3 regions of the Evansella sp. AB-rgal1 genome follow, and region 2 is predicted to be linked to each of the others. Evidence: riboswitches for the same ligand, from Rfam matches in the RefSeq annotation. Region 2 holds a riboswitch; each other region holds the start of a gene.
What was found. A riboswitch is a leader RNA that binds a small molecule or an ion and turns the genes downstream of it on or off. The one in region 2 is predicted to bind cyclic di-GMP.
Positions count from the first base shown of each region.

Region 1: it holds a riboswitch for cyclic di-GMP, as region 2 does, so the genes downstream of both, ACERII_RS21835 (methyl-accepting chemotaxis protein) here and ACERII_RS10290 (ABC transporter substrate-binding protein) in region 2, are expected to answer to the same signal.
Region 3: it holds a riboswitch for cyclic di-GMP, as region 2 does, so the genes downstream of both, ACERII_RS06835 (response regulator transcription factor) here and ACERII_RS10290 (ABC transporter substrate-binding protein) in region 2, are expected to answer to the same signal.

Region 1 is NZ_JBGUAU010000034.1:25,790-36,101, forward strand. It holds gene ACERII_RS21815 (hypothetical protein) at 1-90, shown strand, start outside; gene ACERII_RS21820 (hypothetical protein) at 268-1,020, shown strand; gene ACERII_RS21825 (Mbeg1-like protein) at 1,024-2,499, shown strand; gene ACERII_RS21830 (DUF6382 and FHA domain-containing protein) at 2,533-3,681, shown strand; cyclic di-GMP riboswitch class I at 3,934-4,054, shown strand; gene ACERII_RS21835 (methyl-accepting chemotaxis protein) at 4,293-6,341, shown strand; gene ACERII_RS21840 (PTS sugar transporter) at 6,821-8,428, shown strand; gene ACERII_RS21845 (DUF2161 domain-containing phosphodiesterase) at 8,636-9,343, opposite strand; gene ACERII_RS21850 (TetR/AcrR family transcriptional regulator) at 9,692-10,273, shown strand; gene ACERII_RS21855 (DUF3995 domain-containing protein) at 10,301-10,312, shown strand, end outside.
Region 2 is NZ_JBGUAU010000010.1:58,002-68,313, reverse strand. It holds gene ACERII_RS10295 (fumarylacetoacetate hydrolase family protein) at 341-1,120, shown strand; cyclic di-GMP riboswitch class I at 1,350-1,432, shown strand; gene ACERII_RS10290 (ABC transporter substrate-binding protein) at 1,681-2,775, shown strand; gene ACERII_RS10285 (diguanylate cyclase) at 2,768-4,501, shown strand; gene ACERII_RS10280 (hypothetical protein) at 4,551-4,793, shown strand; gene ACERII_RS10275 (hypothetical protein) at 4,865-5,074, shown strand; gene ACERII_RS10270 (RNA polymerase sigma factor) at 5,349-5,840, shown strand; gene ACERII_RS10265 (zf-HC2 domain-containing protein) at 5,830-6,447, shown strand; gene ACERII_RS10260 (ABC transporter permease) at 6,479-7,600, opposite strand; gene ACERII_RS10255 (ABC transporter ATP-binding protein) at 7,602-8,531, opposite strand; gene ACERII_RS10250 (AraC family transcriptional regulator) at 8,906-9,775, opposite strand; gene ACERII_RS10245 (glycoside hydrolase family 88 protein) at 9,885-10,312, shown strand, end outside.
Region 3 is NZ_JBGUAU010000006.1:132,852-143,163, forward strand. It holds gene ACERII_RS06775 (ATP-dependent DNA helicase) at 1-34, shown strand, start outside; gene ACERII_RS06780 (AimR family lysis-lysogeny pheromone receptor) at 540-1,556, shown strand; gene ACERII_RS06785 (hypothetical protein) at 1,599-1,760, shown strand; gene ACERII_RS06790 (DEAD/DEAH box helicase) at 1,827-3,266, opposite strand; gene ACERII_RS06795 (bile acid:sodium symporter family protein) at 3,521-4,507, opposite strand; gene ACERII_RS06800 (hypothetical protein) at 4,698-5,390, opposite strand; gene ACERII_RS06805 (polysaccharide deacetylase family protein) at 5,995-6,861, opposite strand; gene ACERII_RS06810 (hypothetical protein) at 6,915-7,172, opposite strand; gene ACERII_RS06815 (hypothetical protein) at 7,277-7,402, opposite strand; gene ACERII_RS06820 (hypothetical protein) at 7,427-7,564, opposite strand; gene ACERII_RS06825 (hypothetical protein) at 7,876-8,025, opposite strand; gene ACERII_RS06830 (sporulation protein) at 8,087-8,338, opposite strand; gene ACERII_RS06835 (response regulator transcription factor) at 8,556-9,260, opposite strand; cyclic di-GMP riboswitch class I at 9,413-9,496, opposite strand; gene ACERII_RS06840 (bactofilin family protein) at 9,694-10,167, opposite strand; gene ACERII_RS06845 (M23 family metallopeptidase) at 10,279-10,312, opposite strand, start outside.

The sequences.
Region 1 (10,312 bases), on a different contig from region 2:
GGGGTTATCTACATAGATGAAATATTCATAGATAAGATTACTAACGTAGATGATGTGGTGGAAAGATACAAAACAATGGAGGAGCGATAGTTGATGCCTTTAAATAGTTTGACAGATGAAGAGTATCTTATGTTATCAAACCTGTCAGTATAGATTCAACAGTATTTTTGCTTAAAATGTCTTCCCATGCATTTAATCGTATTTCAAAAGAATGATAAGCCTTTTCATAGAGTGGAAATAGTCAATGTAAAAAAGGAGGAGTCGTGTTTGTCGCTAAAAAAACGTATGATAATAATCATGATAATCGTAATAGCAATAGTAGGAGGGGCAGGCTGTATGAATGTAGAGAAAAAGCTGTTAGACGATCTGGAAGGAAAATATAATAAGGAATTTGTCATTGAACACTATGAAAAAGGCGGCTTATTTTATTCTACGGGGTCAAAAGGTATTAGTGCGACAGCTCACGTAAAGGGAGAAGAGGATGTTGTTTTTACCATGCGCGAACGTACTGGAGAGAAGGGAACTTTCAATGATTCCTATTTATTAGCCCGCTGGGGAAAAGAGTTAGAAGTTAAATTAGCTGCGGATATTAAAAAGAATTTGCCTGAAGGGGCAGAATATCGTATTCTTCTTCGTTCCGCAGGTAATACCTTTGACGAGTCCATGAATGATTTACAGGCAGAGGAATTTATTCAATCAAACCAGGACTTGGCAGTGGTACTTATCGTAAGTATAAAAGTATCAAATGAACCTGACGTAAGTATTTATAGCGAAGGAATTTATAATCTATACAAGCTAATGGATGGGGTTGGTACGGAAGTATTCATGGTGTCCATTGGATTTGTAGATGAATCTGAAGATATTTCTGATTTTTTAAGAACGACCTTTGTTAACAATATAGGATGGGATAATCTGAATGCGAAAGTATATGGGATTATAAGTATAGATGAAAGATTCAAAGATATGATCAATAATGAAGATGCTGTGGCAGATTGGTATGAAAGCATGGAGGAGAGATAGCCGATGCCTTTAAATAGTTTAACAGATGAAGAGCATTATTTACTGCTAAGGCTGTCTTATATCAATATTGATCCAATGAGGAATGTGGGGCAGGGGGTTAAGTCGTTAACTCTTCAACAATTTATTACTGATGCAAGGCGCTATTATACTGATGAAGAAGATGATGGTGTTTTGTTAGAAATTAAAGAAATTGAAGAAATACTGAAAAACAGTACAAACCTACAAGAAATTAGATTAGTAGGCTACCAAAACAATAATCCAAATAGTGGAAATAACAGTAGTGGTGCATCAACGTCAGGATTTGTTGGATATGCTTTTGAAGATGCAAATGGAAATGCAGCGGCTTTATATCGAGGTAGTGAAGACCTTACAGATAAGGACCATTTGCGGACAGATTGGTATTCAAATGTGGAAGCAGGGTTTGGGAAAGAAATTCAGCAGCAGGTGGAAGCAAATGCTTTTTATGAAAAACATGTGGCACATGCTGATGGGGAGAAGCTTTTATTAGGGCACTCTAAAGGGGGAAATCTAGTAACACATGTTTATACCAATCACCTTGAAGATCCCACCTTGCAAGCCTACGTTGTCAATGGGCAGCCGATTCACTGGATAAACTTAACGAATGAGCAACGACAGAGCTTAATGAGTGACAATTACACGTTTATTGTACACACGGGAGATTTTGTCTCCGCTCTTGGCTTTGCTCCCTATGTTGATAAGACAGTAACGATAAGCAAAAACAGTTGGGTGGATCATATCAATCCAATTTATCCTCATAGTTTAGTGAGTGTTACATTTAAAGAGAGTGGGGAATTTTCTGAGTGGATAGAAGGGCCATCACCAACCAGAAGGATCGCTAACCCTATTGTGGAAACAGCTATGAAAGGCATGGAAACTCTCGGTGCAATAATAACAGGAGATTTGAAACAAGCAGGGGAAAACTTTAAGAATTTAGTTGGTAGCCTTACTTATACGATTGTAAATGGTGCACTTGTTATAGTTGAAACAACAATAAAAGGGTTAATGGAAGAAGCAAAACGAACAATAGATTCGTATATTAGTGGGCTAAAAAAAGTTGGGCAATTTTCCAAAAAGCTCATTGATGGTACAAAATCCTTTTTTAATAATATGATGTCTAGCGCTAGAAAGATGAAAGATGTAGTTTCGGGGATATTTAGCGGACCAGGAATATCTATCGAGCCGTATATGAAAGTTAACCTACCAAGAACCGCCTATTATAGTGCTAGATTACAAACGATAAGAAAAAGGATTAATCAATTGAATCATGGAGTGAATATGCTACGTGGAGACGTGAATGATGTGTTCGGTTTAAATCGGGTTCTTTGGATGACGTCCAATCTAGTAATGTCTTCGGATAGAAGAGTACAATTGAATATAAACTATTTAAATAACATGGCAGCTTTACTGGAGCGGAATGAAAGAGACTTAGTTAATAAGGCTAATTCTCTTAAAATGTAAATATATAGATTAATTATTTTAGGGGTCGGTAACATGATTAAATGGTTGGATTTCTCATCTAATAATGATGGACAATTAGTGAAATTGCTAAATAGAAGCGAAGTTTTGCGAAGGGAAGAATTAGAGTCTTTAAGCACACATGATGAAGGTGTTTCTGGACTTGTTCCCTTCGCTTTGGCTGAACAAGCTAACGGATGGGAGTTTAGTTATCATTTAGAGAATATGATTACGCTTGAGAAACATTTCGGTGAAGGATTGACGAAGGAGAAAATCGTCACCTCTTTCTTACCTATTTTGAAGCTTATAACAAACTTTCAAGAGAATGAGGTTGACTTAAATAAGCTTGTTTTACACGAGCGATATATTTATCTAGACCAATATAATCAACCGTATTTTATTTATGTACCATTTCAACCAAGTGACTTGGAAACCACCACACTGTTGCAGTTTTTCCGAAAGATACTTTCGAAATTTCCCTTTGAAGAAACGGATGACCTTGTCTTTTTCGTCAAGTTACATAATTATTTGATTCAGTCAGATACAAGTGATATATCTGCTTTAAAAGAAAAATTAATGGAAATGGGTGGTATAGAGGAAGCCACTGGGAGTATTTCTCCGGTATTGGATATGGGGGGGAATGCACACTTTTATAGTCCTACTAATAACTCCATAGATGCCTATTCCTCTAGGATACAAGATAAGAAGGAAGGCAAAACGAGTACTCCTTCAGACCTCCTTTCGGCTCATAACGAGAGTGTTCAATCTACCTCCTTCTTTTTACAGAGAAGTGATGGAGAAGATGGGCCAGAGGATACAAAAGGAACTACTGTTCTTGGTACATTGGAAATGGAGGAGGTAGAAGGAACGACGACACTGGACGATGTTGCTTACAAACCTCATCTTCTGCTCCTCTCTACCAATGAAAAAATTATACTTACAAAAAGCACGTTTACGATTGGAAGAGACTCAAACAATACGGATTACACGCTCTCCAGTAAAGTGATAGGACGAGTGCATGCAAAAATCCTTTCTTCAGATGGTGTTTATTTTATTAAGGATAACAATTCCCGTAATGGCACATATGTCAATGGAGTAAGGCTTCAGCCAATGGAAAGAATGAAAGTGAAGCATGAAGATAAGATAAAGATGGCAAATGAAGAATTTGAGTTTCGAATATTTTGAATATGGTGTGGGAGTAGCAAGCGCTCGTGACTTGAAAGTGTACACACTAAGGAATAATAATGCTACAGTTGTTTTGTTACTTTAGATGAAGAAAAGGAGAGCAGGGGTGCAAATTGACCTTGTTCTCTTTTTTTCTACTGTCTTTCCATCATTCTCTGTTTATAAACATCTGTCTTATCTATTATCATCCAAGCATATAAATTGATATTTCTTTTTGTCGAATGTATATTTAGATCCAGGACAAAATACCTATTTTGAAAAAGGCATACTTACTCGAAAGGTAAGGACGCAAAGCCACGGATCTAAGGCGTATTTAGTTATCAAGGAATGACTACTGATAACTAGTGTAAGCTACGATGGCCGGGTTGCAAAAAAAGCGAGGATACCCATCCACCTTTTTTTGAGGTGGGTTTTTTATACTTTTGAAATAAGGAAGTTTACTAAAGGGAGAAAGTCTACGAAAACGACAAGCTATCATGTTTTAGTACGCATATAGCTAGATGTTCGTTGTAAACCGCTTTTCTATCTAAGTTGTTAGGAAAAAAATGAAGTAGCCCCCACAAGAAACGCAACAAAAGTGATTAAATCACTATAAAAGGAGAAAAGAACAAATGAAGAAGATATCAATAAGAAATAGTTTATTTACGAAAATAACATTCATCACATTACTATGTATCGTAGTTCCTATGCTGGTTAATTTGTTTTATACTACCCATCAATCTTCTGAGGCATTAGAAGAAGAGGTCATAAACTCACTATCACATGTTACCAATGAGAAGAATAGTCAAGTTGACCTTGTTTTTGCTTCACAATTCGCATTGGCTGATTCCGTTGTTGAGGATCTTTATGTTCGTAACTTTTTTATCAATCTAGAAGACACAAATGAAGTGGATCAAAGCGAGCTTACTAGAATAAGAAATAGATTAGAAGAGAAAATGACTAATGCAGATGGATTATATGAAAATGTATTCTATTCTTTTGATGGAAGCGCCTTTGTTGATGGTGTAGGTGGAGCATCCGTAGGACACGTTTTTGATCGGGAGAATGAGGCTTATTATTATGAGCAGCTAGAGAATCCAGGAGTTGCTGCAAGTGATTATATGTATTCTCCCATAACTGGAAGGCCAGTAATTGCTGTTTCCGATTCTATTCTTAATAATGCAGGGGAAGTAATCTCTGTTTACGTCATTGCATTGGATGTGAATAAATTAACAGAGCAGTTAGTAACAGGAAATGACGATGATTCTATACACACAATGATTATAGATCCAAGTGGATTAACTATTGCCTCTAAGGAAGAGGAATTTACTCTGAATCTTAACTTTAGTGAGGAAGAGAATCTACTACCTTTTTTTGAAAAAATGGGAGAAGAAAGTATAGGCAATGGATTCATTATGTTAAATGGCGTAGAGAATATTGTAGCCTTTGAGAAAAATGAAGATTTTGGTTTTTACGTCATAACCTATATGCCGGTAGAGCAATATACTTCTAGTATAAAGGAATTAGCTAATGGAATTCTTCTAGTCATTGTTGCAAGTTTAGTAATCACTAGTATTGCTGTTGTGCTATTTGTAAGATCCTTTGTTAAGCCTATCAAGCTTCTCTCTACAGCTGCAAAAAATATTGCAGGTGGTGATTTAACAACAACGGATATCAAAGTTACGAATAAGGATGAGGTTGGAGAACTAGCTAGCTCGTTTCAGATTATGGTTGCAAACCTTAGAAACATGGTAGAACAAATACAAGTAACTTCGGAAAAAGTGGCATCTTCTGCAGAGGAATTTTCTGCTACATCGGAACAGTCAGCGGAAATTAGTAAGCAAGTTGCGGCAGCAATACAAACGGTTGCGCTTGGAGCAGAAACGCAGGCGCAAAATGCCTCTACAAGCTCAGGGATGGTTCAAGAAGTAACGACAGGTGTAACGCTTATCTCACAAAGTGCCCAAAATGTTACAGATGCTGCATCAGATACAACAGATAAAGCAAATTCAGGTGCGTTACATATCAAATCATCTATTTCTGAAATTGAAGCAATGAATCAAGCAATTCAAGATGTTGCCGTAAAAATGGAGAATTTAGGAGAACGAACACAAGAAATTGGACAAATTGTTGGAGTAATCACCCAAATTGCGGACCAAACCAACTTATTAGCACTCAATGCTGCCATTGAAGCTGCAAGAGCGGGAGAACATGGAAGAGGCTTCGCTGTTGTTGCGGATGAGGTAAGGAAACTGGCAGAGCAGTCCAAACAATCTTCTCAACAGATTTCCAACCTCATTAAAAGCATTCAAGTGGAAACAGCAGAAACAGTAACTTCCATGATTGCAACTTCTGAAACATCAGCAGAAGGTATTGAAGCTATAAGGTCAGTAGAGCAAACATTTACAGATATACGTGGTTCTGTTCGAAATGTGACAAAACAACTAGAAGAAGTATCTTCTGCTACAGAGCAAATGAGAGCATCTATGGAACACATAACAACGAACATGAATGAAATTAATAACATTTCTACAGATACCGCTTCTAAAACACAAGAAGTGTCAGCTTCTGTGCAAGAGCAGCTAGCATCAACGAATGAGATTGCAAGCTCATCTATTGAAATGGCAAAGCTTGCAGAAGAATTACAAGAGCTGGTAGAGAACTTTAAACTAAATCGGTAATGGATGATCTCAAAATATTGATAATAGAAAACAATAGATAAGTTTAGTAGCGAACAGATATGCTCTGTTCGCTATTATTATAGGAAAAATCTATTCATTGCATTTACATATAGAGTGATAAGCGTTATTATTATTTTATTATGGTAAAGCACTAATATAATGAAGTGTGAAGTGTAGTTCCAAAAATAGTATAGACTCCTAAGTTTTTCTATCGATCACATAAGTAATAGAGAGCTTTGCAAAGAGGTAATCAAGTTATATCTTCTGAGCGAAGTTTTTTCTTATTGTTGAGTAACTAGGAAAGGAATAAGAGTAGTTTGTAGATGATAGGTTCCTAGTTTTAATAAAATAAGAGAACAATGGCTTCATTCGCTTGATACATGATAGGAGAGGCGATTCATGAGTTAGTGCTTAGCGCATTTGGTCCTTGATTCTAGGAGTAAACTATATGGTTTTTTATAACAGAAGGGAGTAATCGTATGAAGAAAATTGCTATTCTTGGTAGTAGTGGTGGGAACTTATACAATTTAGGAGGGAAGTCCCCTGAGAAGCTACTTCATGAGATTTTTGCACAAAGCGATGTAGCTGAAATAAGTATTTCTAAGATTCAATTCATCGCTGCAGCTGAGTCCATGGATGGGGCAAAGGATTCAACAAAAGCATCCATATACAGTATCGATGAAAACGGTGGGCTCGTTCGTAGTTATAGTGGAATACTATCTGATGTAAATGAAGAAGCAAGTAAATTAGACAAGGAAATTGCTAGTAAAATTAGAGAAGGGGAAGTAGACGGACTTGTTACGATGAGTATTGATCCAGAGGGTTCTAATAAGGAAGCTATTATTGCAGCAATCGAGAAGAACATTCCGATCGTTGGTACAGGTGGAACTTCCATGGCTCTTATTTCTGCAAAGGGTGCAAATGTCATATCCACATCGGGAACAACTGGAACGACTAATAGAACGAGGGCAATTACATATATCTCCTCTCTTTGTAAGCATTGGGGAATAAAATATAAACCTATTATTGGAAGCTCGTCGGTGGCAAAGTCAGAAGGAACGGTGAACGTATTTAGGAATATTAATATTCGTGGGATCATGGTGTCCGCATTGCCAGGTTTTATCGCAATGGCAATTATCCTGGCCTTAAGTAAAATACCAGGTTTATCTGGGTTAGATGACGTCTTTCAGGTTATGATACAAGCATTACCTGTGGTAGTAGCCGTAATTGCGGCAAAACAGGTGTCTGAGTTAGAGGAAGTATCCATCGTAGCGGGTGTGATTGCAGGGGTATTGTCCGTAAATGGCGGAATTATCGGTGGTATTCTCGGTGGGATAGGTGCAGGTATTTTTGTACAACTATTGTTTCATAAGTGTGTGCAATGGCGATTCCCGGCAACTACCGTTAATATTGTCGCTGGTGGTTTAGCTGGATTATTCTCTGGAGTAATTGTTTACTTTCTTATTGCACCTATTGCACTGCAAGCGGGAGACTTAGTTAAATTGGCGATCGAATCTACAATTGCTTTTAGTCCTATTTTAGCAGGTTTAATTGCTGGATTATTGATCTGGCCAGCTATCTTAGCGGGCGTGTATCATGCTGCGATTCTACCTATTGTTTTACTAGAAATGGAGAGAACAGGTGTTAGTTTCTTAGGTGCTGTTGATATGGTAGGTCTTGTCATGGTTTCTGCGGGTATCACATTGGCAAACATTGTAGGACCTAGGGATAAGGGAGAAGCAACGGCGGCAGCCCCTGGATTTGCGATCAATATGGGCTTCGGAACGTTTGTTGAAGCAGCGTATCCATTTATGTTTTCTAACAAAGTTGTCTTTGGTGGAGCTATTTTATCAGCTGGCGTTGGAGGAGCGCTCGTGGGAATGTTAGATGTCCGTGGTACAGCCTATGTACCGACTTTCTTTTCTCCTCTTTTATCGAATAATACAACTGGCATGATCATTGCGATGTTAGCAGCGCTTATTCTGTCTTTCACTATTACATTCGTCGCTAATAAAGCAGCGAAAAAAGCCAATGCGAAAAATACCGGACCAGCTGTTTTAAGTAAACAAGATGCCGAACAAATGTAATACTAGAAACATAATAAAAAGAAGATACAGCTATCATCAATTGAAAGTAAATAAAAGAACCATTCTTGCTACTTACCTAGTGAGAATGGTTCTTGGTTTATTAAATAGTATTTTTGATATTTTTACTATTTACCGCAAAAAAGGAAACAACTCTTCGTCATTGAAGTGTTGTTAAAGGTTCCGTTATTTTAATTCTCGATTTTTAAGCTACTTCCGATAATACTCCACAAGCTCTGGAAATTCTTTTATTTCTTGTTTCCCTTTTTCACTAAGCAGATACACGCCTCTTCTTACACGAATGAACCAGCCGTAGTAATTTTTACTTAGAATTGATTGTGTTTTGTTTCCTGTGCCCATTTGTAACAAAGCCTTCGGTGTTAATTCGCCATGTTGTTCTAAGTAACATGCAATCTGGACGCAATTTTCTCGATAAGCAGTCATAATCTGTTTTCTACTGGAGCCACCAATATTATAATCTGCACTTCGTCCGTTTATTTCTTTAATCATAGCTTGTCTGAGGTATTTGGCTTTCCCCATGCTAATTGGCCGGTGAAAGGGAGTTGGTTCCAAAATTATTTCGACTCTTTTTCGCTTTTCCGAAAAGGAAACGAGGATGAGACCTAACTCTAATCTCTTAAGTAGGTGACAAATGTTTCTCCATTTTTTAGCGCGTGGGTTATGTTTCTTCGGTTTCGGAATAGCAATATACACATGTTCAGACAGCCGTTGCCTTTTTGTAGCTTGTATGAGAAGGTCAACAGTTAGGTTTAATTTTAATTCAACAATAAGTAAAAGGTCATCTTTCATCGCTGCGATATCGCAGTCTTTGACCTCTCCGTGAACTTCATATCCTTTACGTTTAAAATACTTTTGGATAGGTTCATATAAGTCTGACTCTTTTAATTTCTCCTTCAAAGCTAGCACCATCCAGTTAAAAATACTAGATTCATTTTACCATAGGGAATGGTCTGGTGCTTCCTTCTAGTAGATTATATGAAATAATTCCTTAGATTTTTCATTATTCCAAGGAGATATAATAGTAGAAGAGGATTAGTAGTGGGGGGAATGGTCAACTTATTAAGTACCAGATTGCTCCCTTGTCTGGTCTGTATTAGGTGTAGGCACTTTTTTCAGCTTTTGGAAGCAGCGAGAACCGTCCCCGATGCTTCAAATACGAAATTGTATAAATTAAGAAAATAATGTTAAAATGACTATAGTCTAATAATGACTGTGGTCATTATTAAAAATTGGAGTGTGTATAAAATGTTACGAGATAAGCGGAAAAAGGAACTTAAACAAAAAATTTTTTTAACGTCTATTGAGCTCTTTAAGGAGTATGGGTATGACAACGTAACAGTGGATAAAATTGTTTCCGCTTGTGGAATTGCTAAGGGAACGTTTTTTACTTATTTTTCAAAGAAAGAGCATGTGTTACTACACTTAGGTAACTCTCAGATTGAATTAGTAAAGGATATAATTCAAAAGCACCAGGAGACACATCTGGAAAAAAGGCTACAACTCATTTTTAATGACTTACTCACAGTGTATGTAGAACATGGAGATTTACTAAAACGAACATTATCTGAAACCATTCGCTCTGCTTTAAAGGAAGAATCAACAAATATAGTAAGGTTTAAAGAAGTTCTTACAGAAATAATTGAAGAATCAATGAACAATGGAAACTTTGAAAGTCGTTTTGATCCTCAACATATTGCTTCAGTTCTAGTTGGAAATTATTTTAACACACTTGTTATGTGGTCAATTGCAGAATCAGAAGAAGATCTGAAACATATTTTTCAACTACAATTTGAAATCATATGGAAAGGAATTTCAAACAATCGTTAATCAGATAAAAATAAGGAGGGTGAGATTATGTTGCCATTT
Region 2 (10,312 bases):
GAAAGGATAAAACGTTCAGAGTAAGTAAAACAATAGTAACTATTCTTAGTATTTTTGCTATAGCATGCTTTTTGATTAATTAGTATTGGTGTTCCATACAACAGGAATGAAGTGAATGGCCCCAGTGGATAAAAAAGTATGGTGCTGTAGACAAGTGTTGCCTTTAACCGCTCCTTTGAGGAGTACCAATAGGTATGTTCCCTTATTTCGTTCCTTTAAGGAAACTTGAGAACCCACTCCTTTTTTGAATAATCATGAAGAAAGTGTAACTAAAGAAGGGGGGATTGATGATATAGTAGTATTATAATGTAAGATTCTAATTTTAGGAGATGAAACTGAGATGAAGTTTACTAGATTTAGCAATGGTTCAAGTGTTCTTCAAGGTGTTATTGAAATTGAAAATAATGTTATCAAAGAGATATCAGGTGATATGTTTGAAGCGTGGGAATTTACAGGTGAAACATACTCGTTACAAGAGGTTAAGCAACTATCACCACTAGTGCCAAATAAAATTATTGGTATCGGAGCAAATTATGTATCTAAAGTAGAAGAAATACCAGCGACACTACCTGAAATCCCAGTTTTTTTCTTTAAACCTACATCTTCCGTAATCGGTCCTGAAGATGAAATTGTGATCCCTCATTCTATTGACGAGGTTAAATTCGAATCTGAGCTGGCTGTTGTCATTGGAAAAGATACAAAGAATGTTGCCGAAGAAGATGTTTTAGACTATGTATTTGGATATACCGTGGGGAATGATGTTACAGCACCTCAATTTTTCCGTGAAGACGGACACTGGATAATAGGGAAGTCATTTGATACGTTTACTCCATTAGGCCCTGTTATAGAAACAGAGTTAGATCCATTTAACGTAAGAGTGGAAGCAAGATTAAATAATGTGGAAAAGCAAAACAGTGCAACGGAGTTAATGATTGTTCCCATTCGAAAGATGATATCGTATCTTTCTAGTGTAATGACGTTAAAAAAGGGAGATGTCATTTTAACGGGGAGTCCTCTAGGGGCTGAATTTGTCTCTGCTGGTAATACGATAGAATGTGAAATAAAAGAGGTTGGAACGCTTCGTAATACATTTATTTCAGAAAAGAAAAAGACTCAGTAAAAATTACAGTGAATTAAAGTGTTAATTTGTAACCTAAATATTTTGAAAAGGGAGCTAATATTAAATAGCTTCCTTTTTTGTATTACTTCGCTAACCGAAGGAAGCAGTAGGAACCGTCCCCACTGCTTCCGGAAATAATCATTTTTTTACAGTTACATAGGTAAAAAGTTCTATTTAAATTCTTGTAGTTATAGTAAAATATTAATATAACTAGGAATTAGATAAATATGCACGAAACTGGCAAACCTGATGAAAATCAGGGGCGCAAAATCACAGGCCTAAGGGTAAAACTATGGTGGCTGGATCGCCGAACGCATCATGCTATGGGTGAGAAGCGGCTATTTATTGAAAGCGGCTTCTTTTTTTGTTTGGGTTTGGCTTCACTCGCTGCACATTCAATAGGGCAATAACTGGCTTAAAAGATATCTTGACTACACTTATTGCTACGAGGGTTTTGATAAAACTCACATATTCTAATAAAGACCATCTGTAGCAACATTCAACTAAGATTAACCGTTGCCATTACAAAAATAGAGGGCACGATGGGAGGAGAAATTTAAATGATGCGTGTAATAGAAAATAGAATTTTTATCCTTGTATTATTCATCTTTTTTATAATCATCGTATCTGGGTGTAGGGACGATTTCGAGGAATATACTCCTGTAACTGTGGAAATGGAGAGTGGGTCAGAGGAGGGGGAGAATAAAAGCTTCAAAATACTTCATGTGATGAGTTATCATACTCCTTGGGAATGGACGGAAACACAATACCAAGGATTTCAGGATGCTCTGGAAGGAATAGATATCGAGTACAAAGTTTTTGAAATGGATACGAAAAACTTTAGTACAGAAGAACAAAAGAAGCAAAAGGGAGAGGAAGCAATAGCACTAATAGAATCTTGGCAACCAGATTTATTATTTACTGGTGATGATGACGCACAAGAATATGTGGCTAGGCATTATACCAATACTAATCTACCGATTGTTTTTACAGCTGTAAACGAAGATCCGGCAGTTTATGGATATGATAATGCTTCAAACGTAACTGGTGTATTAGAGCGAGAACATTTTCTTGAGAATCTGCGACTGATGAAGGAAATCGTACCAGATGTTGAGAAAATCGCTGTTATTTTTGACGAGGATCCAATGTGGGGCCCTGTTAGAAAGAGAATGGATAGTGCTATTGAAAATATAGAAGATATATCATTTGTATCTTGGGATTATATAAATTCTTTTGAAACGTATAAAGAGAGAATCATAGAACTGCAATCAGAGGTGGATGCGATTGCATTGTTAGGAATATTTACATTTGAGGATAGTAATGGTCAAAATGTTCATTATCGAGACGTGTTAGAATGGACAGCAGAAAATAGCAAGTTACCAGACTTTAGTTTTTGGAAGGATAGGGTAACGTATGGTACGTTATCTGTTGTTAGTGTTTCAGGTTATGAGCAAGGAAAAGAAGCTGGTTTATTAGCTAGGCAAATACTGGAGGATGGAAAAAGACCCGATAGTCTACCTATTCGTACTTCTATGAAAGGAGAACCATTAATTAGCTTAGCTCGTGCAGAGGATTTAGGTATTCAAATTAAAAGTAAGACATTATTAAGTTCAAGGGTTGTTACTAGTTATGGATGGGTAACAATCGATGAATAAATTAAAAAACAAGATACTATTAGTACTCGTTGCGATTCTGTTAGTTACAATAGGATCAAATAATTTGGTTAGTGGTTTTTTCTTCAGTAAAGAGTACAGTAAGTCAATGGAAAGAGAAATGTATCTTATCGGACATGATGTGAAAAAACAACTGGAAAGAATATTATCATTAGGGATAAATATTAATGATGTATTTCAGTTTGAGGAGATATGTAAAGAAGTGGTTGAAAAATATCCTGAAGTTTCCTATGCATTTGTTTTTGATCGAAATGGGAAATTGTTGTTTCATAGTAACTCGAAAGAAATTCCTCAGGTAGAATTTAATAGGGATATATTTGATACAGCATTAGAGAACAATCTCGAATCTCCAATTGATATAGTGGTGGGGAATAAAAGTTACTCCGCTGCAATAGTGCCTGTATTGAATGATGTAAATGTAGAACGTGGGGCAGTAATTATTGCCGTTCCTGAAGACTATATTTCAGAAAAAACGGATGAACTTTTTTGGTATTCGGTACTTCAGGGGGTTTTCTTTTTTGCTGTATCTCTTTTATTATTGGCTACTATTCTTGCCTATTGGGTTACCAATCCATTGAAAAAGATATTATTAACGATGTCCGATGTTCGCAAAGGGAACTTGGATGCGAGAGTAACGATTCAATCGAAGGATGAATTCGGTATGCTCGGGGATTCGTTAAACCAAATGCTTACGAAAATTAGAGATTTAATGCAAGAACAGGAAAGGGCAAATAAGTTACAGATTGAATATGCTTCTGAAAAAGAAAGAAGCCGTATATCAGAATTATTAAGACATGCAATGTACATGATCAGTTCTACCTTGGATGAATCTAAGGTACAACGTCTTATATTAGAGCACTTGAAGCAAATTGTTCCTTATTGCCGGGCAAGCTTATGGATGTATAAAAATGGTGATATAGAATGGATAATCTCAAGTGAAGCAAAATGCATGGAAGAAGAAGTAAGTGAAAGTAAAATACAGACTTATATCAAGCAACTAAAACAAGATTCTCACCCTATCATCGTCAAGCAAGGCGATCAAAAAAATAATTATACGATGGTTGTTCCTATTTACCTCCACGATTCTTTCGTTGGAATGGTTTTATTGGAAAGGAAAGAAATAGATTACTCTAAGAGTGAATCAGAGATAGCGCTCACATACATCAGCCAAGCAAATATCGCAATAGATAATGCCATAATGTATCGAAAAATGGAGAAAATGGCTGTTACAGATGAATTAACGGGGCTTTATAATCGTAGATATTTTTACCGAAAAGCAAAGGAAGAGTTTGAAAATGCACGGGAATTTGGAGATCCTTTTTGTCTTATTTTATTTGATGTAGATTATTTTAAGAAGATAAATGATCAATATGGACATTTTGTTGGGGATGAAATACTACGTAAGTTTGCGAATATTGTCAAAGACACTATTCTTTCAGGGCATGTCCTCGCTCGTTTTGGTGGAGAGGAATTTGTATTACTGATGGCCAAAACTACCGTGGAGGAAGCAATACATTTCGCAGAGAATTTGAGATTAACTATAGCTAATCATCTATTCGAAACGGAGAAGGGAAAACTTCAAATTTCATTAAGTATCGGAGTAACAGAATCACAAGAAGGAGATAAAGTAGAAGATATTCTGCACAGGACTGATGAAGCTTTATACAGTGCAAAAGAGGCAGGGCGAAATTGTGTGGTTGTTAAATAATGAAAAAAGGGAACGAAAGTATATAAGGAAGCAGTGGGGACGGTTCTCCGTGCTTCCGATTCGACAAATTGTTAGTATTCAGGCGGTAATTGTTAGTATTCATGCTATAATTGTTAGAAAACCCACGTTAATTGTTAGTATTTATTGCACAATTGTTAGTTTTGCCATTTATCTAGTATATAGGAACCCTGGAATAGTACAAAAACTAGTTCAGACCGTTCGACTAAGTGTAAAAACCTATAAAAACAAATTGAAGGAAGCATCGGGAACGGCTCTCGGTGTTTCCACTTGATAAAATAGAGTCAATTATGATGGTGCCTTGAAGGCTGTAAGAAATTATAAATATAGAAAGAGGTGGTACATGTGAGCGAATGGGAGGCGATTATCGTAAATGACCCAGATGATGATTATAACTTAGTAATAGAGCTAGAGTTAGATGATGATTGTGTTGGAGTCATTAGAAAACGGAGTGGGAAATTAGAAGTAGTTTTTCTTACGTCAATGGATAACATAGCAATTCCTGGAGATTGGTTGGCAGAGATTCTAAACAGAGCAGCAGTAGAATTAACATAGTGAAGCAGGGAGCAGTTATGTTCCCTGCTTTCGTTTCGATAAAGCCCCTAATTCTTCGTATTTTCTCTCTCATAATGAAATCCCCCCTTCATGTTGTAACGTATTGTTCAACTATGAACGTAGTTTTGTTTAATAAAAGACTATAATAATACTAGAATGAAGTGATAGATAACTATAGGAGAACAGTTTCTATTTGATCCTAGACAAAAAAATTATTTTTTATTGTAACGAATTCTTGTTTTTCCGGATATATAAAGTGAAAGGGGGAAAAGCCATGGAGGAAATTTCTGAAATATATAATGAATATGCGAATGAAGTTTTCAAATATCTAATGTGTCTTTCTCATAATTCGGATTTGTCAGAGGAACTAACACAAGAAACATTTTATCAGGCTGTAAAATCGATCGATAGATATAATGGCGAGTGCAAAATGTCTGTGTGGTTATGTCAAATAGCGAAGCATTCCTTTTATAAATATTTAGAGAAGGAAAAGAAAAATAGGAATCATACGTCAATAAGTAATTCAGAAATCACTTATATTTCTCCTGAAGATGAATATATCAATTCGATAGATAAGATTTCCTTATATAAGATAATTCACTTGATGGAAGAACCATTGAAAGAAATTGTCCTACTTCGTATATTAGGTGGGCTTAGTTTTAAAGAAATAGGAGAAATTCAAGGGAAGAATGAAAACTGGGCAAGAGTGAATTTCTATAGAGCAAAAGTAAAACTTAGAGAGCGAGGTTATAACCATGGATCATAAATGTGAGATTGTTCGTGATTTATTGCCTACCTATATAGACGGTCTTTGTAGTGATGAAAGCAAGGAATTTATTGAAAACCATATAAATGATTGTCAGTCGTGTAAGGAAATACTCCATGATATGAGAGCTGAAGTGTCTTTAACAGACGAAAATGAAAAACTTACTAGTCTAAAAGCGAAAAAGCCATTCAAAAAACTAAGAAATCGTCTCATTTTTTCCATTAGTAGTGCTTTCATCCTTTTGGCAATTCTGTGTGGAATCTTTGTTTATGATTTTTTAAACAAGGCTAATCCTGTTGCTACTAATGAACTCTTCATTCAAGAAGTTGAAGTTGTTGGCGAAACATTAACTATTGTCGGTGATACAACAAGTAGTGCACTAGGCTTCCATGGTTATGAATTTATGTATAGTGAAGATGAAGAGACCCTTTATTTTATTCCAAGATATCAGCTTGTAAACAAACACTATTCTTCTGGTAGATTTGAAATAAGTCATGATTTTGGTGACAACCAACGTATGGATACCTTTGACATATCAAACATGAACCAGATATTTCTACAAGGGAAAAGTTCTGACGATAGAAAGTTGATTTGGGAAAGAGAATAGAAAACAGTGGGGATTTAGTCCCCACTGCTTTCTACCTTGTTTCTACAATAGACTTCGTTTTATAAAACCAAGATCCAAGGACATATGCAATGACGCCCCAAAGCATCATGATTCCAATACCAATCCAAACGGAGGCGTTGAAGATACTACTGGAATAGACCATTGCTTCCCTCAATCCTTCCACGAAATATGTTAGTGGGAGGATGTTGGAGACTGGTTGGATCCACTGTGGCATTGTTTCAATTGGGATGAAAACACCGCTCAAGAACATCATAAGGAAGCTTGTAATATTGGCGACTCCCATATATGCCTCTGTTGTTTTACTGAACGATGAGAAAAAGTAGCCTAACGCATTAAACGAAAGTGCGCCAACGATGAACACAACGAGTAGTGTTGGGAAGTCAATGTATAGTTTTGCCCCAAAAATGAACACACCTATGAGTGATAGTAAAACAATTTGAATGATACTAAACACGAAACGCATGATCATATCACTTAACCCAAAAATGTTCATATTCGCTGGTGTCATTCGTAATCGCTTGATGAGCCCTTTGCGACGCATTTCCACTAAATCTACCATTCCAAATAACCCACCTTGAGCGATCGCTAATGCAATCATCCCCGTTAAGAGGAAATCCGTAGCGCTTAACTCCATATTTCCAGAAGTGATGGATTCAATTTCTAACTCATAAGTAGGCGAGGCCCCAACAGCATAAAGATTCGCTTGTTGAACAAACTTATCGAGCATTCCTGATAAAGCTTGTGTCGTTACCCCGTTTTCATTCTCTTTATTTACAAGAAGTAAAAGAGTGGTCACATCTTCTGTTTCTGGTAAAACTATGGCTGCGTGAACATCTTGCTCTTTTACAAGTTCATCGGCTTCTTCTCGATTAACCGTTCCATCACCTTCTATTACTAAAACGGGAATTTGGTTGATTTGTTGTAGTAACATTTCTGATGTTGGGTTAGGATTCTCGTTGACAATCGCAACGGTAGCAGAAAACTCATCATCACTACCCGAAGTGAAAATAACCATAAAGATGACCATCAAGATGACAGGGAAGAAAATCCCCCAGAACCAAGCTTGCTTTTCCCGTAAAGTTAACTTTAGTTGTGTTAGAAACATTTGCTTAAATTGGCTCACATTTCGCACGTTAATCCCTCCATTCCTTACCGGTGAACGCAATGAAGACATCCTCCAAGCTCATCTCACGAATCGAAACTTGTTCAACTTTGTAATTCTTTTCTTTCGTAAAACCAAATAAGTCATACAACGTATCCTCTGGATTTGTTGACCATAGTTTTAAAGAGGAACCTTCTCTTTCGGTACGAACAACGGAATCTATGTTTTGCGAAAACACTTCTGCTTCCTCTGCTGCCGCGGCTCCATCGATAAAAGCAAGTCGTACTTCTCGTTCCTCGGTTAGCTTTGCAATAAGTGCTGCTGGAGTATCAAGCGTTACTATTTTTCCTTGGTCCACGATACAAACGCGATCACTCAGTTTTTCCGCTTCCTCCATATAGTGAGTCGTTAAAATAATCGTTTTTCCTAGTTTCTTTAATTCTAGAATAATATCCCAAATATTACGTCGTGCTTGAGGGTCTAGACCTGTCGTCGGTTCATCAAGAAAAATAATGTCTGGGTCACTAATCATCGCTAACCCAATTGCTAGCCGCTGACGCTGACCACCGGATAGTTTTTTCACATGATTTTTCCGATGATCCGTTAAGTTTACTAGTTTAAGAACCTCTTCTGTAGGTCGAGCCTTATCGTAAAACGTCGCAAATAAATCCAAATTTTCTTCTGGATTTAGGAGATCAAACATCGCACTTGATTGTGGCTGCACACCAATCATTTGTTTAATCGTTTTCGAGTTTTTCTCCCAAGTAAGGTTTCCAAATAAAATTTCCCCGTGATCGGGTGTAACAAGCCCTTCAATCATTTCGAGTGTTGTGGTTTTCCCAGCACCGTTCGGACCGATGATGGTAAACACTTCTCCCGCACTAACGGAAAAGCTAATCCCCTGTACCGCATGATTCTTACCGAATGACTTTTTCAAATCTCGTACATCTAACACACTCATTATCTCTCCTCACCTTCTAAACAAATTCACCAATCTGTATACGAATCGAAACTCAGAAATGTTTCACTAATTTGGAAGCAGTGGGGACGGTTCTCCTTGCTTCTTTTTCGACAAATTGTTAGTAATCATGCTTTAATTGATAGAAATCCTACGCTATATGTTAGTAATCATGCTTTAATTGATAGAAATGCTACGCTATATGTTAGTAATTATGCTTTAATTATGATCGAAATAAGGCGCAATTAGCTGAGCATATCTGCTCGTTGTGTCTTCCAAAGTTTCTTTATGAAATCCTCATTGTGGGGAGAAGACTATTGCAACTTTTTTTTCATGGGCAATTATAATAACTGCTTAATTATCCTCCATTTTTTACGTTAAATCGCTTGATGTGAAAGTCTATACTGGTGTGGTGTTGTTCCTATTGTTTTTTTAAACAAATGAATAAAATAAGACACATTTCCTATCCCAACTTGTTCCCCAATTAGTTCGACAGAGTCATTCGTCATTTGTAATAAGTGACATGCCTGCTTTACTCTACGTACAGTTAAGTATTCAGTTAGGTTACTACCAGTTTCTCGTTTAAAAATTCGAGAGACATAGGGTTTTGATAAATGAAGTTCATTTGCTAACTTTTCTAGGTCAAAGACTTCCATGTAATGCTCTTCGATCCATTGCATGATTGTTTCCGAATAACGAAGTGAACGTATTGTTTCATGCTGAAAAGACGTGTCTATTTCTAGAGTGTTCACACGGATGCAAGAGAGGAGTTGCATAAGAAAAAGCTGACAATCTTCCTCCCAATTATTTGTTTCAATCGATTGATTAAAAGCATCAAACATGTCAGCAATATAATGGGAACGATCTGAAAAATCGAAAGCTTGGTTTTCATATATTCCATTCTGGAGTCTATAAAACAAGGTATTAAGTCCGGGGAATACCTGTAGATTTTTTCCTTGGGATATATGGTCAAAATGTAAGATACTTCGTTCATAGGGGGTCTGATGAGATACTTCCACATGTACCTTATGTAACTGAAAGGGTTGGAAAAAGAAGAGCATCCCCGGTTTCAACTCATAAGTTTGTTGGTTAACAATAACACGTCCTTGACCACGATGTACGAATAAGAATTCACAGCCTTGGTGCCAATGGTAGAATCCTCTAAAGTCATGATCAGATATACGGCGATAAATCCATTGAAATGGCTTTACATCAAACAATATTGATTCAAATAAACGATGATTCATCATATCTCTCCTAATAGAACAACAGAATCATATTTTTAGTTATTATACTACAACTTTTATGTATTAAGCGAAGTTATACTTGATTTATAAACTCACAGGAGGGAAAACGATGTATCAGTTAAATCAAGAAGAGATAATAAAAAAACTTGAAGAAAAAGTAGAACGCATGATAGATCAGATAGGTGATAAATCGCCTCATGTAGCAAAAGCTGATGGAGTTTATGATGATATGCCACATTCATGGTGGACATCGGGCTTTTGGCCAGGTCTATTGTGGGTGCTTCATGATATGACAGGCAACGAGAAGCTTAAGAGTGCTGCATTGCATTGGGATGAGAAATTACAAAAGTGTTTTTCAGAGCATCCGAATGAATTGTATCATGATGTAGGGTTTCAATTTTTACTAACAGCTGTGATCAAACATGAAATCACCAATAGTGAGAGTAGTCTTGGAATAGGGTTGGAAGCTTCCAATTATTTAGCGGGACGTTTTAACCCAGTTGGGAAATTTATCCGAGCCTGGAACGGAGATAAAAT
Region 3 (10,312 bases), on a different contig from region 2:
TGTTCCTACGGAAATAACATGGATTAACTTATAAAAAACTTATTATTAACGCTACTTAAAAAGAGATTGAAGTATCTTTTTAAGTAGCTTTTTCTATTAAAATAACAACATGTTTCTATTTATTTAATTAGAAAAACTATTAATTTTTCTACAAGGACAATGAAAAAATGTTGAAATTCGCTTGTTACAATTTTTCACTTTCTTCAACCCACTGTTTACTTATAAGAATTTATAACATATAAAAAAATAGATATTATTTAAACATACTGGATCATTTACACAATATTAATGAAAAATTTTACATTTATTTATTTTATTTATCGAATTTTATGTTATTATTGAGTAAATACCCCTAAATTTTACAAAAAACGAATTTTTTTTCGGTATTATATGGTTATTGTTTTGACAATATGGAATAATACATATAATGTATAAATATCCTATCTGTAGTAACTGTAAAAACGTTGTTTTTACAAATACATAAATATGATATATTAATAGAAAGAGTTCACAATAACTGAAGATTTGGGGTTGAATCTATGGAAACACAATATTCAGACGAAATTTTCCGTTCATGTAGTGATATTGATCATATAATTAGAGATTTCGAGGACGATAGTTATCTAGCAAGAGTATCTTTAGAATACGCTGTTAGTAATAGCAACACAAAGTTATTGGAATATCTTATCGATAAACTATCTAACAGTGATGATGTGATTAGTCAAGAGTGGGCAACTATCTATCAAATCGATAATTTAGTTTGCAAACATGAAATGAGTTTAATAGAATCTATTGATAAATTAACTCACCTTCAATGTCAATCTGCTGAAATGTCTGTGCTAAGGAAAATTTTTCAATTGTATAACTATCACGATTTAAAAGCATTCCAAATGATAGAGATCCTTAGTGAGTTAATTAATGCCGAAATCAAAATGCTAAATGACGGTTATATGAAAGATTCTTTACAATCTCGGTTAGACTTGGCAATGCAAAGTGTTCATATTCACCTGAACCAATTAGAAAAATCTCGAATGTATGGAGAAAACTTAAGAGAGAAGGCTCCTACCCCTATTATGAAAGCAATCGCCTATAAAAATTTGGGGCTTTCTTACTTATTTGAGAATTATGATAAATCTATAAAAAATCTTGAACTATCAGTTGATCTATTGAATGAAACTGATAATGTTAATGAACAAAAAAATATTAAAAGGTCTCTTAACTTTTTACATATCTATTGGAATAAACTTGACAAAGTAGAATGGTCAAATATTCAATTAATTGATGATATCCTAATATATGCATATTGTCTAATAAAAAAAGGTGATAAAGAATCAGCTTCAAAACTCTTAGAAGAAAATAAAGGGAAATTAGATAGCGATTTTCAATTAGGCTATCATTATTATTATAGTGGGCTCGCAAAAAATGATGAAAAAGAATTCTACAAAGCAGTTGAGTATTTCAGTAAATCTGGGGATCAATTTGTTAGACAATTACCTTTGTTAGCTTTAAAAGACTTGGGCGTAGACACTTCGTTGCTTTCAGCATTAAGTGTTTAGCTATATATGTATGATTAATAAATTATATGAGGAGTGAATCTTATGAAAAAATTTCTTATCGGATTAATGTTTGCAACAGCATTTGTAGTCGCGGTACCTGCAATTAATGATGTAGCTGACGAAGTATTAGATGTACAAGAAGTTGCATACATTGATACTAGCTTTAGAGTAAGAAGTGTAGTAGGTTCAGACTTTACATTTTAATAACACAAAAGAGAGTGTGTGAAAGGTTCTATCCCTTTCACACACTCTCTTTCCTTTATTCTAAACTTATTCCTTTGCTTTATGAACTTTTAACTGCTTTCCTTTAATAGTCATATTTCTCATCTCTTTTAAAACATAATTACCTTTACCGTTTAGTATATCAACATACGTTGTAGTTTCCTGAATAGAAATTATGCCTATGTCCTCACCTGTTACTCCATCTATACTTGTAATTGTACCTACGAAGTCTACGGCGCGAAGTTTCTTTTTCTTACCACCATTAAAATAAAGCTTCATAATGTCTTTATTAACTAAATCAGCTTTCATCACTTTTCTTTTAGATACTTCTTTCATTTTTTCTTTAAATAATGTGTGAGCTTTAGCTACTGTCTCTTTTGATGGTGGATCTTCAAATGTTATATTGATTCCTATATAGTTTTCAAATGATGATATACTTTGTTTTTCTTTTGGAGTAATTAGTGAGATAGCTTTACCATATTTACCCGCACGTCCTGTTCTTCCGGTTCTATGTACATAGTTTTCTTCCTTGAATGGGAAATCATAATTAATGATTAGGTTTATATTTTCCACATCGATCCCTCTTGCTGCTAAATCTGTAGCAACAAGATAACGAAAACTACCCCTTTTATAGTCTTCCATGATAGATAGCCTATCCTTTTGAATGAGACCACCGTGAATTTTGTTACACGAATAATTTGATTTCCTTAGTTCCTTATACACATCATCCACTTTATCTTGTGTGTTGCAAAAAACAATACAACTATCGGGGTTTTCCACAATTGTTATATCCTTTAAAAGTAAAACCTTCTCTTTTTCATTACAATGAATGAAGGAATGACTAATCAAATTAATTTGGTGTTCTTTTGCTTCAATCACTACCTTTTTGGGATTTTTTAAATATGTATGACATAGATTCTCAATTTCATCAGTATACGTTGCAGAATATACTGAGGTTACTCTGTCCTTCGGTAATGTTTGAATTATACTCTCTACTTGATCAATAAATCCTCTATTAAGCATTTCATCAGCTTCATCAATGACAGTGTACTTTATTTTATCCAAGGGAAATGTTCCTTTTTCTATATGATCCAATACTCTACCTGGAGTTCCAACAACAACATGCGTTTTCTGCTTTAATGCTAACTTCTGTTTTTCAAAAGGTTGTTTTCCATAAATAGAAATAACATTTAATCGTTTAAAACGACCAATACTAATCAATTCCTCTTTTACTTGTTCTGCTAATTCTCTGGTAGGAGTCAGTATCAGTGCTTGTACTTTATTTTCTTCCCAGTCAATTAGTTCGCAAATAGGAATCCCAAATGAAGCTGTTTTTCCACTTCCAGTTCTAGACTTAACAATTAAGTCTATTTTTTTCAATGCTAGTGGAATTACTTTCTGTTGTACTTCTGTAGGATCCGTATAATGTAGAACTTCTAGTGATTGTTTTATGTCTTCACTTAAATTATATTCGTTAAATTTTTTCATGTGATCCCCTTTTCTTATTATCACTATTGATTGTAATACTTGTTTGAAATGTAATGAAACTTCTATCTATTTTATCATTCTAACCAATTGATTGTTATATAATAGTGTCTACACTGAAAATACGGGTTATCAAGTGGAGTTAAACTATCGAGTAGTAACAACTTTGTTGGTTGTATTCCATTCCCTTCAGTCCAGCCCTTTACGCGGGGAGTTCGCAATTCAAAAAGCATGTAATAGGGTTAAGGTTATACCTATTACATGCTTTTTTTCAAGGCTGTTTTATCATTTTTTTCTTCTGTTTCCTCTTGTTTGAATAAATATATTTCAACCAACTTTCCTGACATTGATGCGAGGAATTGTTGGAAGAGTATTGCTAATACAACTGGAAATGCAACTGTAGGAGGGAAGTATGTGATTGCTAATGCCGCCCCTGCCCCATTATTCCTCATTCCGCTATTATACATAATACTAATTGCAGTTCTTTTGTCCCAATTAAATAAGAAAGTTATTAACAAACCTATCGTATATGCACTACATGAGATTAATAGGACAGTTATTGCAATAGCAACTACTCTCCCATCAATATTTATAAAATAAGGAGAAACAACCGCACCATTTATGATAATAACAAAAATTAATGCGATTTTTGAGAATGGTGCTAACATAGTCGCTGTCTGCTTTGCTCTCTCTTTCAGAAGTTTCGTTATATATATTGCTAACAGTGATGGAGCAACAATCATTAAGAATAAACTTTGCATTAATCCGAATGTATCCATCGATATGTTCGCACCTAATAATAGATTGAGGATGAAAGGAACCGTCAATGGTGAAATAATGGTATTAATAAGAACAATGGAAAGAGTTAGAGCCCGATCACCTTGGTAAATAGAGACCCACATTAATGACACAACCCCTGTGGGAATTGTAAACGCTAATACTAATCCTGTAATAGTATATATATCTCCGTTAAAAAAGATAAAACCTACAAGAAAAGCCACCAAGGGCATTATCACTTGAATAATAAGCAGACACATTACTATTTTTAATGGCTTTGCTATCGACTCTTTAATTTCATTTATATTTAGACCTATACAGCTTGCAAAACTAATGAATGCAAATATCCATGTTACTAAAAATGCATAAGAATGAAGAAAAGATAATATTGTTACTCCTAATATAACAGAAGTAGGTGTAATGAAAGGCATCCACTTTTGTAAAAAAGCATTTAAACGCTGAAGCATAAATTCTCCTCCTTTAGGAGATTGTATTGTAACCCCTAATACCAACGTTGTTATAAATTGCTAATCTTAACTCTTCTTATTTTATCACAACCAATAGTTAACGTCAGTGAACATATTTACAAACATATGAAATAAAAAGACCAACTCGAAAGATAAAAATCTACATCGAGTTAGCCCTTTTTTTACACAACTAATTCTTTTGTAAAATATCATTCTCTAAAATGGCTTGAAGACTTTTCATATCCTTACGTAATTCTGTTAGTTGCTCCACAAAGTTTGCTTGTTCGTTTATGATGTTCTGTTCAAACTCTAAATGTTGCTCGCGAATTTTAAACAAGAGGTTATTATTTGCTTTATCATTGTCGATTAGTATATTACTCTTTTCCTCAGCTTCTCTTTGCTTTATCATCATTTTATTTGAAATACTGTGGATTTCCGTTTCATACTCTTTTTGTAGTGACTCAATTCGTTCATACAGACCTTCTAATAAAAGTATTAGTAATTCATGTTCATTCTTTACATTTGCTTGATTCGTTTCTTGAGTATCCTTTAAATAATTAATACTTTCTTGTAAGCTCTGTAATTGCTTTTCTACCCTTTCTTTTTGATCGCTTTGTAAATTATGAAGTTTATCATGAAGCTGGTTTACACCCTTTAAACTACTTTGACTATGATTACTAATTTCATTCATCACTTTTTGAAGATACTCCGTGGAAGAATGTAATTCCCTTACATTTGCAACAATTTCTTTATTTGTTACTTTTAGCTTATTAACCGATTCTAGCAATTTATTATTATAAAAATATTGTTGGTTATCATCTTTAATTTTCTTTCTTCTCTGAAACAAACCTGGAACAGCTTTAAAAAAGATATTATTTTTCATATTAATTACCTCACCATTTTGGATTTTTCTCTTTTCTAATTAGACGCACTATTACTATATGTACTTAGCAGGGCTAGTGACATAAAAAATCGAAGGACTGGTACAAAAGTCTAGTGTATATAACTATGAATCATCAACGATCTTTGGTACCACCAATTTATGAAAGTTCTGTTCACGTATATGAAGCGTACGAAGCTTTCCTTCATGCACAGCAACATCACTCTCTCAAGAAAAAGTGGAATGTTGATTTCACAACGAAGAACTAGAACAAATAATTCAACCTAATACTTTAAGAAAAGTGCAAGGCGCCCTCTCAGGACTGAAATGCAAATGTTCTGGACGATAAAAAGTGCTTTTTACTTTTTAATCGGCCAGGTTATTTGACACGAGGTCCTGGCGACTGGAGCTAGACACCTTTCTAAGTTCAAAAAATTTTTATAAATTCTTATCCTTTTAAAAACCATTGTAAATGGGCGTCGATACTCTGCTTTCTCTTTGAATGATAAGATAAAGGATCAATTTATGGCTTATCTATAAAAAAATAAAACAATAAGCAAAAAAACCACTGAAAAAGTTATTACTTTCAACTTTTTCAGTGGTTTTATTATTTTTGATAAGGAATAGTTAATAATTCTGGAACAGTGACAAATTCAATACCACCTTGTTGTAACGTTGTAATTATTTCCTGTAAAGATTGAATCGTGTTAGTTCGATCCCCTTCCCACTCTGCTCCATCATGCATTAATATAATCGATCCTGGTGTTGTATTACTTAATACGTTAAACGCAATTTCTTCTGGGGAATCCTCCTGCCAGTCTAAAGAATCTACGGACCATCCTACTATTGTATAATCCATATCACGAAGTTTTTCTACCAATTCATTATACAAGAACCCATATGGAGCTCTAAATAACTTTGTTCGATACCCAATCAAACTTTCAAGAAAATCCTCGGTTTTTTGTACTTCTCTTTCTAAGGTTGCAACCTCCCCCTGCTCTACCAAGTTTGGGTGCCAAAATGTATGATTTCCAATTATATGTCCTTCTTCCACTATTCTTTGAACCAAGTCAGGATGAGCTTCTGCTCTTGCCCCCATAATAAAGAAAGTAGCTTTTACACCATATTCGTTAAGCACATCTAATAATTGCGGTGTAAATCGAGGGTCTGGACCATCATCAAAAGTTAAGGCTACTTGGTTTACTGTTGCTGGACCTTGAAGAACAACTGTCTCTGGATACCGCTGCTGTAGAACAATATTTGACACAGGATTACGAGGTCTTTCTACTTTCTCGGGACCACCTTCTGGATCTGGTAGTTCTTGTTGACGATCCTTATCTCGATCATTGTTCCACCACCATTCTTGATGTATGTCTCCAATAGATAATTCATTTGCACTGACATTCATAAATAAACTTGAAATAGCAAAGAAAAATATACCTAACAAAACCAACTTCATAGAATGTTCTTTCATACTGTTAGCTCCCTTTTTATGTTATGTAATTATTTTTAATCAAATTAGGAAAATTATTCATATTTAAAATTTGTGGTGTGTTGAGTTTCTTCTAATATTGTAGGAGTAAATAATGATATAGAGATTTTCTCTTCTAGTTCTTCACAGCTTAAACCTGTAGAATATGAACGGATTTCTTGCTCAATCTTTCTTAAATCTTCTTTCAACCCCTCATCATCATAACTAGATAATGTATCTTTTAACATGGATCGTGTTTCCAATAAAACGAACAAGTTTTCTAGCTTTTCAACATAAGATAATGTATCTTTCATTCTTTACACCTCCCTTATAATGTTCATATTGTACCCAGTTATCATTTCTAAGTATGCAAAAAAAGTGCTGCGCCTTATAATGTTTCTCTAGACGCAGCAGTTTCTTACTCCTTAGTCTTTTTTTCTTCTGATCTAATATTTGAATCAAGGTTCATTTCAACTTGACCATGGTGTGGAGTGTTATGAAGAATATCATTCATGTCTTTTTTCTCTTTTTTCTTTTTATTCAAGATTACCTTACTCCTTTACTTGTATTAATCTTTAGTCCTAGGTCCTGTTTTAGAACGGTTATGAATATTTCTCTTATATTCTTCATGCACAACCGGTAAACTTTCCTTCGGAGTATGATTATTTGTTAATGCGGCATTTTTTTGACCATGTCTTTTTCTCATTCCACATACCTCCTTTTCTCTTTTATTTTTCCTAGTCATTGTTTATGTAACCAGGAAAAAACTGTTATAGGTGAGTAAATTTTAATTTGAATAATTTGAATTTTACGTACTATTGAAAGGAGCGGTGATATGGAGTTTCAATCAAAAGAAGAATTATTTGATCAATAGATCAAGATATTTTATGTGCTTGTTAATATTAATGCTATGTACTCCAATTGAGATATTGGATTAAACAAAATAAAGTATATTCCTTTAAATCGAAAGGGTAATTCAAGCAAGTTAAGCATTGAACTACCCTTCTGTATTTTGTATTACTTAGTATTTTTTTTCTTTGCAGCTTCATGACCTTGACTAATTACTTCCCCTGCATCTTTATCGTCTGGGGATTGACCTAATGGATTGACACTGCGTGCTGCAGGTACAGCAGGATTTTGACTTGATGTTGATCGATGTTTTCCCACAAATTTCACCTCCTAACATTACTTTGGATTAGCCAAATAAACTCCTCTTTATTGATAGCCATCAAAATAGTAACTCATAGACCTCATTTAACTCTTTTGCTCTTTTCTCGTCTTGCTCTTGCTTTGCATATTCAATCTCATCTTTCATAATGGTATCTAATAATGAGATTTCTCTTGTTGTAAGTTCACGAATAAAATCCTCTTTCGTTTTGTAATCACTGTTATCCAACTTATTAAACATACGCTCACATAATTCATCTTTTTCCGTATAATTCGATAACGATTCTCGTAAGTAAACTAATGAGTTATCCAAATCATCACCCTCTTTTTATTAGGAGTCAATCCATATAACATAGAATGTGATGATTGAAGCAATAATATGAGTCAGTTTTCTTATCAAAATAAAATACAGTATGAAACACAAAATTTACAAGTTTTTATGATAAGGGGAAGAAAAAAAGTAAAGAAAAAAAGTAAAGAAAAAAAGACCCTATTGGATCTTTATCAATTATAATTATAAAAATATATTGTTATCGAAAACCATCAACCCAACCAATACGAATTGCCTTTACTATTGCATCTGTTCGATCGCTGGCATCAATCTTTTTTAATATCACACTTATTGTAGTACTAACAGTCGATTGGGCAAAAAATAAGAGTTCCGCAATTTTACTGTTACTATGTCCATCTAATAATAGTTGTAGAATGTCCTGTTCTTTTTTCGTTAGCTGTTCATTCACTTTTTCTTTATTTAACACTAATTTTTTTAAAGGTTTGTCTCTCTTGTTTAAACGATCTATTTCCATTACAAGATCATAATGGAATTTCGGTTCAAGAAAAACTCCTTTTGTAAGTAATGAAGAAATGACTGTTATAGTGTTATTTTGCAATGTTTCTAAAGTTACAACTCCACAAATTTGTAATGATAAGAATCGAAATAAATTTCTATCAAGTTTGTTAACACTTACAAGAAGTATTCGTGATTCGTTTACATTTAATGATTGTAAGTGATAACGTAGCTTGTCATATTCCTGATTTGAGAAATCATTTAACACATAAAAAATCCAATCTTCACCACTTTTATTGACGGTAGGTATATTGTGTTTAATATGAACCTCTTCAAAAAAATGTGTAACCTCATTTTTAATTTGTGATGAGATATAATTTTGTTGATCTAGATAAATAATAATCTTCGCTTTTGTATGAGTCTTTATAGTCTTTGAACTTATCATCATCTTGATTTCCCCCTATATTTGACATTCGAAAAAGTTGGTTTATCACAAGATTTAAATGGGAAGAGGCAGTTTTTTATACTTTTAACATCTAAAGTATAAAAAAATAGCCCTTTTTTACACAGAAAAAAGGGCTATTACATAAGTAATAAATCTAGTGCAACCGGCTGCCGTTCTATCGTTAGATTAGGCCCTTGGCTTTGCGTCCTTATTTTTCAATAAGTTTGCCCTTTTACAAATATTTAATTCTATCGGACTAAAACTAATGTCCTACTTTATTCTATTTTAATCTATTATTTTACATAATTCAACAAGATTTCTCCTTTTTGTTAAACATATTTGTTTTTCTCTTTTGTCTCACCCTTGTACCAACCATATAAAATTAAGTAAACAGAAAAGGTATACCTTTAAAGGTATACCTTTTTCTCTCCCGTTTTTATTCACTTATGGCTTTATCCTTTTCTTTTTCCTTATATTCTTCTTTTGTGCTTTCTATAACTTCTTTTTCTTTTTCTCGTTCTATCTCTACTACTTTCGGTTTATGAACATTATTTTTATTTGTACCTTTCATTAAACTTCTACCGTAGAAATGTGCATTTTCGTCAATAACAATAGATTTCATTTCTGCAGAGCCGTTTAAAGTTCCTGATTCAAAAATATGAATCTTATTTTCAACTTTAGCATTCCCTTTCATCGTCCCTGCAATATACAGATTTCTAGCAATTATTGATTTTTCCACGTATCCTTCTTTCCCAATTGTAACATCACCAGCTGATTTAATATCACCATAGACCTTTCCATCAATTCTTATGCTGGATTCTATATTTAGAGAGCCTTCCACAGATGTTCCTTCACCAATTAATGTTGAAATTTCATTTACTTTTCTATCATTCTTTTGTTTAGAAAACATATTAGTACCAGCTTTCGCTGGTAAACACCTCCTTATATATTAGGATATGTTCCTTTCTTTTTATCCTAAGTTCTAGTAAGAACATATTGCAAAATTTCTATATGGTATCGTTCATTTATTTTCATGAAATGTCATATAAGTATAT